DNA from 2 places in the Microbacterium longlingense genome. Region 2 is predicted to be linked to the other one. Evidence: riboswitches for the same ligand, from Rfam matches in the RefSeq annotation. Region 2 holds a riboswitch; the other holds the start of a gene.
The links. Region 2 has a riboswitch for glycine ahead of glyA (serine hydroxymethyltransferase). Riboswitches for the same ligand answer to the same signal wherever they lie in the genome.
Positions count from the first base shown of each region.

Region 1: it holds a riboswitch for glycine, as region 2 does, so the genes downstream of both, gcvT (glycine cleavage system aminomethyltransferase GcvT) here and glyA (serine hydroxymethyltransferase) in region 2, are expected to answer to the same signal.

Region 1 is NZ_JBYRJA020000006.1:70,605-74,008, forward strand. It holds gene AC3RXY_RS10105 (PASTA domain-containing protein) at 56-844, shown strand; glycine riboswitch at 1,071-1,165, shown strand; glycine riboswitch at 1,166-1,265, shown strand; gene gcvT (glycine cleavage system aminomethyltransferase GcvT) at 1,318-2,418, shown strand; gene gcvH (glycine cleavage system protein GcvH) at 2,415-2,792, shown strand; gene gcvP (aminomethyl-transferring glycine dehydrogenase) at 2,874-3,404, shown strand, end outside.
Region 2 is NZ_JBYRJA020000007.1:131,655-135,058, reverse strand. It holds gene AC3RXY_RS11710 (L-serine ammonia-lyase) at 1-477, opposite strand, end outside; gene glyA (serine hydroxymethyltransferase) at 474-1,808, opposite strand; glycine riboswitch at 1,852-1,945, opposite strand; glycine riboswitch at 1,946-2,035, opposite strand; glycine riboswitch at 2,733-2,820, shown strand; gene AC3RXY_RS11700 (DUF5058 family protein) at 2,964-3,404, shown strand, end outside.

The DNA.
Region 1 (3,404 bases), on a different contig from region 2:
GCCGCCGGCGGATGCTCCCGGCGGAGCGGCGGGGAGCGACGCCGAGCGGGCGCTGATGCCCTCCGTCGTCGGCGTCACCGAGGAAGAGGCGCGGGCGATGATCCTCGGCGCGGCTCCGAACGCGGCGATCTCGCTCCAGCAGCGGCGCGACGCGGGAGTCGCCGGCGTCGTGCTCGCGCAGGACCCTGCCGCCGGGTCGGCGGTCGGCGAGCTCGTGGTGTTGACGATCTCGACGGGGAGCATCGAGGTGCCGGATGTCGTCGGACAGCCGGTCAGTGCGGCCAAGAAGGCCCTGCGTGAGGCCGGGTTCGAGGTGGCGGAGCGTGAAGTCGCCGAGCAGGGCGCCGCGGACGGGACGGTCGTGGCGCAGCGCCCGGAGCCGGGGGCGCTCAATGAGGCGGTGGTGACGCTCGACGTGGCCCGTCGGGATGCGGCGACGTATCTCGCCGACATGGATCCCGTCGAGCGCGGTGACCAGACCCGCGTCCGGGTGGAACCTGCTGAGGTCGACGGTCGGCAGTACACCCAGGCGATCGTCATCGAACCGACCTGGAGCGCCGGGCCGGTCTCGGTGTCGTACAACCTCGGGCGCGGGTATGCGCAGTTCGACGCGGTCGCCGGCGTGTCCGATCTCGCCTCGAGCGACGCGCGAGCGGCGATCGACATCCGGGCCGAGGACGGCCGGTCGTTGTTCTCGGCGTCCGACCTCGCGCTGGGGCAGCCGGTGACCATCGACGCGCTCAACGTCGACGGCGTGCTCCGCCTCACGATCGACGTCACGCTCACCGGTTCCGACGCGGTCTTCGTTCTCGGTGACCCGCGGCTCTCGAACCCGCGCGGTTGAGCCGGGATCCGGCGCCGTGCCGAACTCCGGCAGAATCGTGCGCGCAAATCCCGCGGACCCGCCGTTGCGGCGGTGCGCGGCTGGGCTGGCGGGATCTGCCTGAGTGGGGGAGTGTGCCCCCCCCCCCGGAGCGGGCCCACTCGGCCGGTCCGCGCACCGCCCGATCAGGCGTATCGGGCCGGACCCGTGGCGCGGTACCCTAGGGGAACAAGTGAAGACAGGCCGCATGGTGTGTGCGGGAGAGCCCCGGTGAAACAGGCCGGGCACCGAAGGAGCAAGCCTCCCCGCCAATCTCTCAGGTACGCGTACCGCTCGCACCCGGCCGCTCTGAAAAACGACGTCGTCTCCGGCGTCGTGCCGACGGTGAAAGCCGGGCCCCGCGCCCGTGCGAAGCTCTCAGGCCCATGACAGAGGGGGAGTTCTCCGGCATCCGGTCATCCGGTCGGATGCCGATATCCGACGAGGGAGAGCTCATGACCCAACCCCGCTATACGCCCCTGAGGGAGCGCCACGAGGCGCTCGGGGCATCCTTCACCGATTTCGGGGGCTGGCAGATGCCGGTGCGCTACACCTCCGATCTCGCCGAGCACCATGCGGTGCGCGAGAGCGCCGGCCTGTTCGACATCTCGCATATGGCCGAGTTCACGGTCGAGGGAGCCGACGCTGCCGCCTACCTCGACAACGCCCTGGCCGGGCGGCTGTCCGCGATGTCCGTGGGCAAGGCGAAGTACTCGCTGCTGCTCGCCGAGCCCCGCGGCATCATCGACGACGTCATCGTCTACCGGCTCGCCGACGAGCGCTTCCTCATCATCTCCAACGCCGGCAACCGCGCCGCGGTCGCCGAGGCACTGCACGAGCGCGCCGCCGATTTCGCCGTCGAGGTCGTCGACGTCAGCGACGACTACGCGCTCCTGGCCGTGCAGGGCCCCGCGGCCGAGCAGATCGTCGCCGAGACCGCGGGCATCTCCGCGGTCTCGGTGCCGTGGTCCGAGCAGAAGTACTACGCCTGGGCCGACGGCCTGTTCTCGGGAGAGCCGCTGCTGATCGCGCGCACCGGGTACACCGGCGAGGACGGATTCGAGCTGCTGGTGCCCGCTGCGCAGGCGCCGGCGCTGTGGGATGCCGTCGTCGCGGCCGGTGCCGCGCACGGTCTCGTGCCGTGCGGGCTGGCTGCTCGCGACACGCTGCGCCTCGAGGCGGGGATGCCCCTGTACGGCCATGAGCTCTCCCTCGACATCGTGCCGGCGCAGGCCGGTCTCGGGCGCGTGGTGGTGGCCGCCAAGGAGCGTTTCGTCGGCAAGGACGGCATCGAGCCCGCCGAGGGCGCGCGCGTGCTCGTCGGTCTCACCGCCGAGGGACGTCGCGCCGGCCGCGCGGGCTACGCGGTCACCGACGCCGACGGCGCTGTCGTCGGCGAGATCACCAGTGGTGCGCTCAGCCCCACCCTCGGCCACCCGATCGCGATGGCCTTCATCGACCCGCAGGCGGCCGACGCCGACCTGTTCCTCGACGTGCGCGGCACCAAGATCCCCGCGACCGTCACCGACCTGCCTTTCTACCGGAGGACGAAATGACCGATCTGAACACGCTCCGTTACAGCGAAGAGCACGAGTGGGTCGCCCTCGAGGGCGATGTGGCGACCATCGGCGTCACCGACTACGCCGCTGAGCAGCTGGGCGACGTCGTCTTCGTCGAGCTGCCGGCGGTGGGTACCGCGATCGCGGCGAACACCGTCGTCGGAGAGATCGAGTCGACCAAGTCGGTCGCCGAGCTCTACGCGCCGGTATCCGGCGAGGTCGTCGAGATCAACGACGATGTCGTCGCCGATCCGTCGCTGGTCAACTCGGCATCGTTCGACGGCGGCTGGCTCCTGAAGGTCCGCGTCGCAGCGGGCGCTCTGGACGGTCTCCTCAGCCGCGACGCGTACGTCGCCCACACCGAGGGCTGATCGGCGGTGGCCGAGGACAACACCCGAGGCGATCTGTTCGCCGACCGCCATATCGGCGTGGATGCGGCTGCCGAGCGCACGATGCTCGACGCGCTCGGCTACGAGACGCTCGATGCGCTCGTGCAGGCGGCCGTTCCCGCGTCGATCCATGCCGCCGCCGTTGCCGACAGTGCGATCCCCGCCGCGGCGACGGAGGCGGAGGCGCTCGCGGAGCTGCGCGGCCTCGCCGCGCAGAACACGGTGCGCCGCGCGATGATCGGTCTGGGCTATTACGACACCCTGACCCCGTCGGTGATCAGCCGCAACGTGCTCGAGAACCCCTCGTGGTACACCGCGTACACGCCGTATCAGCCGGAGATCTCGCAGGGGCGCCTGGAGGCGCTCATCAACTTCCAGACGATGGTGACCGACCTCACCGGCCTCGCCACCGCGAACGCGTCCATGCTCGACGAGGCCACCGCCGTGGTCGAGGCGATGCTGGTCGCGCGGCGCGCGGTCCGCGGCGGCGGCGACGTCTTCGCGGTCGACGCAGACGCCCTGCCCCAGACCAAGGCCCTGCTGGCTTCCCGGGCCGAGGTGCTCGGGATCGAGGTCGTCGAGGTCGACTTCGCC
Region 2 (3,404 bases):
GGCGGCCGCCTGCGCGGTGTCGCCCTCGCGGGTCACGAATCCTCCGCCGGTGGAGTAGTAGACGGCCTCGTCGAGAACCGTGCCGTCCGCCCGTAGGGCGCGCAACCGCATGCCGTTGCTGTGCCCCGGCAGCTCGGTGAAGGGATCGAGCCGAATGTCGTCCTCTGAGAACGCGATCGTGCGGACTCCGCCCAGGAGCAGCCCCTCGTGATTCTCGAACGCCGCGCGGCGGGACTCGACCTGCGCGGGCAGCACCGTCTCGGGGCGCCACCCCTCCAGGCCGAGCAGCACCGCGGTCAGCGTGCCGTGTCCGCGTCCGGTCGCCGCGAGCGAGCCGTACAGGGCTACCTCGATCGTGTCGGCCTCGTGGGCGTCGATGCGTGCGATGAAGTCGGCGGCAGCCCGCATCGGGCCCACCGTGTGGGAACTGGACGGCCCGATGCCGACGGTGAACAGGTCGAAGACACCGACGTTCATGCGCTCGTCGCCGAGAACGGCGCGAGCCCGGGGTAGAGCGGATGCGCCGCGGCAAGCGCGTCGACGCGGGCGCGCAGCGGGGTGAGGTCGTCGCCGTCCGCGGCGATGAGGGCGCGGGCGATGACGTCTGCGACCTCCTGGAAGGCCGCTTCGCCGAATCCGCGCGTCGCGAGGGCGGGCGTGCCGATGCGCAGGCCACTGGTGACCATCGGGGGCCGGGGGTCGTTCGGAACCGCATTGCGGTTGACGGTGATGCCGACGCTGGCGAGCCTGTCCTCGGCCTGCTGCCCGTCGAGGACGCACGCGCGGAGATCGACGAGCACCAGGTGCACGTCTGTCCCCCCGCCGACCACCGAGATCCCGGCGGCTGCGCAGTCGGGCTCGGTGAGCCGTGCGGCCAGCGCCCTGGCCCCGTCGACCGTGCGGACCTGTCGTTCGCGGAAGTCGTCTGTCGCGGCGACCCCGAGCGCAACCGCCTTGGCCGCGATGACGTGCTCGAGGGGGCCGCCCTGCTGGCCCGGGAAGACAGCGGAGTTGATCTTCTTCGCGATGCCGGGATCGTCGGTCAGGATGAGTCCGCCGCGCGGCCCACCCAGGGTCTTGTGCGTGGTGGTGGTGACCACGTGGGCGTGCGGCACGGGGGAGGGGTGAACCCCGGCCGCCACGAGTCCGGCGAAGTGCGCCATGTCGACGAGCAGGAACGCGCCCACCTCGTCGGCGATCTCGCGGAACGCGGCCACGTCGATGACGCGCGAGTGCGCAGACCAGCCGGCGACGATGAGCTGGGGACGGTGCTCCCTGGCGAGCTCGCGCACCTCGTCGATGTCGATACGGAAGTCGTCTGCACGCAGGTGGTACGGCACCACGCGGTACAGACGCCCGCTGAAGTTGAGCCGCATCCCGTGGGTGAGGTGCCCGCCGTGCGCCAGGTCCAGCCCGAGGATCGTGTCGCCCGCCGTGAGGAGCGCATGCATGGCGGCCGCATTGGCCTGCGCGCCCGAGTGCGGTTGCACGTTCGCGTACGCCGACCCGAAGACGGCCTTTGCCCGCTCGATCGCCAGGGTCTCGACCTCGTCGATGAACTCGCAGCCGCCGTAGTAGCGGCGCCCGGGGTAGCCCTCGGCGTACTTGTTGGTGAGGACGGAGCCCTGTGCCTGCATGACCGCGAGGGGGGCGTGGTTCTCCGACGCGATCATCTCCAGGCCGGTGCGCTGACGTTCGAGCTCACGGTCGATCGCGGATGCGACGGCCGGGTCGAGGAGGGCGAGGGGCGCGGTCAGGGGATCGATCGGGGAAACAGAGTCGATCGTGGAAACAGGGGTGGGTGACATGGCGGAACTCCTGGGTCTGCACGGCGTGCGGATATGGGTGAGTTCCTCCCCCTCTGTCATTGGCCTGAGAGATTTCACGCGAGCGGTTCGCGCTTGCCCCGTCGGCGGGTGCTCGACGCACCGCTTTTCAGAGTGGCCTGATCGTCTCGGTACGGGGGCCTGAGAGATTCCGGAGAGGGGTTGCTCCTACGGCAGCCGGCGATGCGGCGTTCTCCCGAGACGATGCGCGGCCCGGTATTCGGTTGCGCGGCGAGCCTACGCAGGCAGCTCCGACGCTGTCAAGGGAGCCGCCGCAATCCCCGGCGGGTGGTGAGCAGCGGCGTGGACCCTCCCCGGGCGGAGGGGGCGCCGCGACGTGGAGCGGCGAGCACACGGTCCCAGGCCTCGTCGTCCGTGGCGGCGACGCGTCGCGCCGATGTGCAGGAAGGCGAACGTCAGGGCGCGGGACAACCGCGTGTTTCCGCTGAAGAGCGGACGGTTCTGCGCGAGTCGCGAGAACAACGCAGCCGCCTTGCGGTCGATGGCCGGGTACGCCTCGTCGCCGCACATCGATGCTGTGGCCGCGCGAGCGCCGAGAACGGCAGCTTTCGATTGCTTATGCGCCGGCTGAGACATGCGACGACGGTGAGAGCCACCGTGGGCTCGATGCACTCGTTCAGGCCTCTTCGAGGCCGCGGAGTGTTTCTGTGTATCGCCTGGTGACGTCGCCGTCCGATGGTGCACGGGCACGACGTCGTCCGAGTCGAACGCGCGGCCGCTCGTCTCGGCACGGAGTCTGAGAGATTCCGGCGCAGGGCGGCGATCGGTAACGCGGCTGTTACAGGATCGATACAGACACGCAATCGGACACTGTCCATAATGTGTGCAACACAACCGAACACCCTTCGCACCGGCCACCGAGCTCCACGGCGGCGACCGGTCGTCGAACAGCCGTCGGGGAGAGTTCCGCAGCAGCGGACGCCGAAGGGGCAAGTACCCGCAATCTCTCAGGCACCAGGACCCGCGGCTGGGGAACTCTGGAGAGCGGCCCGACGTGGGGCCCGCCGAAGGGGAAGAAGCGTCACAAGCGCGACACTCTCAGGCTCAAGGACAGAGCGGGCAGGCACCTTCGCTGCGCATTCCCGCGTGGCGACCATCTCCGCCTCTGGAGTCCCCATGAATCTGCCTTCTGCCACCATTGTTTCGGACTCGACGGATATTCTCGCCGTCGCCAACTCCCCCGTGCTGTGGATAGCCGTCGTCGGCGTCTTCGGCCTCATCCTCACCCAGACAGTCATCTACTACCTGGCTGTACGCAAGGCCGCTCCTGCGGTCGGCATGAGCCCTCACGACGTACGCCGTTCGTTCCGCGCAGGTGCGGTCGTCTCGATCGGACCGTCGCTGGCGGTCGTCCTCGTCGCGGTCACCCTGCTGAGCGTGTTCGGAACACCCGGCGCGCTCACCCGCATCGGTCTCATCGGATCGGCGGCGTTCGAAGTCGCCGGCGCCGGCATCGTCGCCGATACCCGCGGTGTCGCCCTCGGCGGTGAGGGCTACACGCAGGCCGTGTTCGCCACCGTCCTGCTGTGCCTCGGCATCGCGGGCAGCGGATGGATG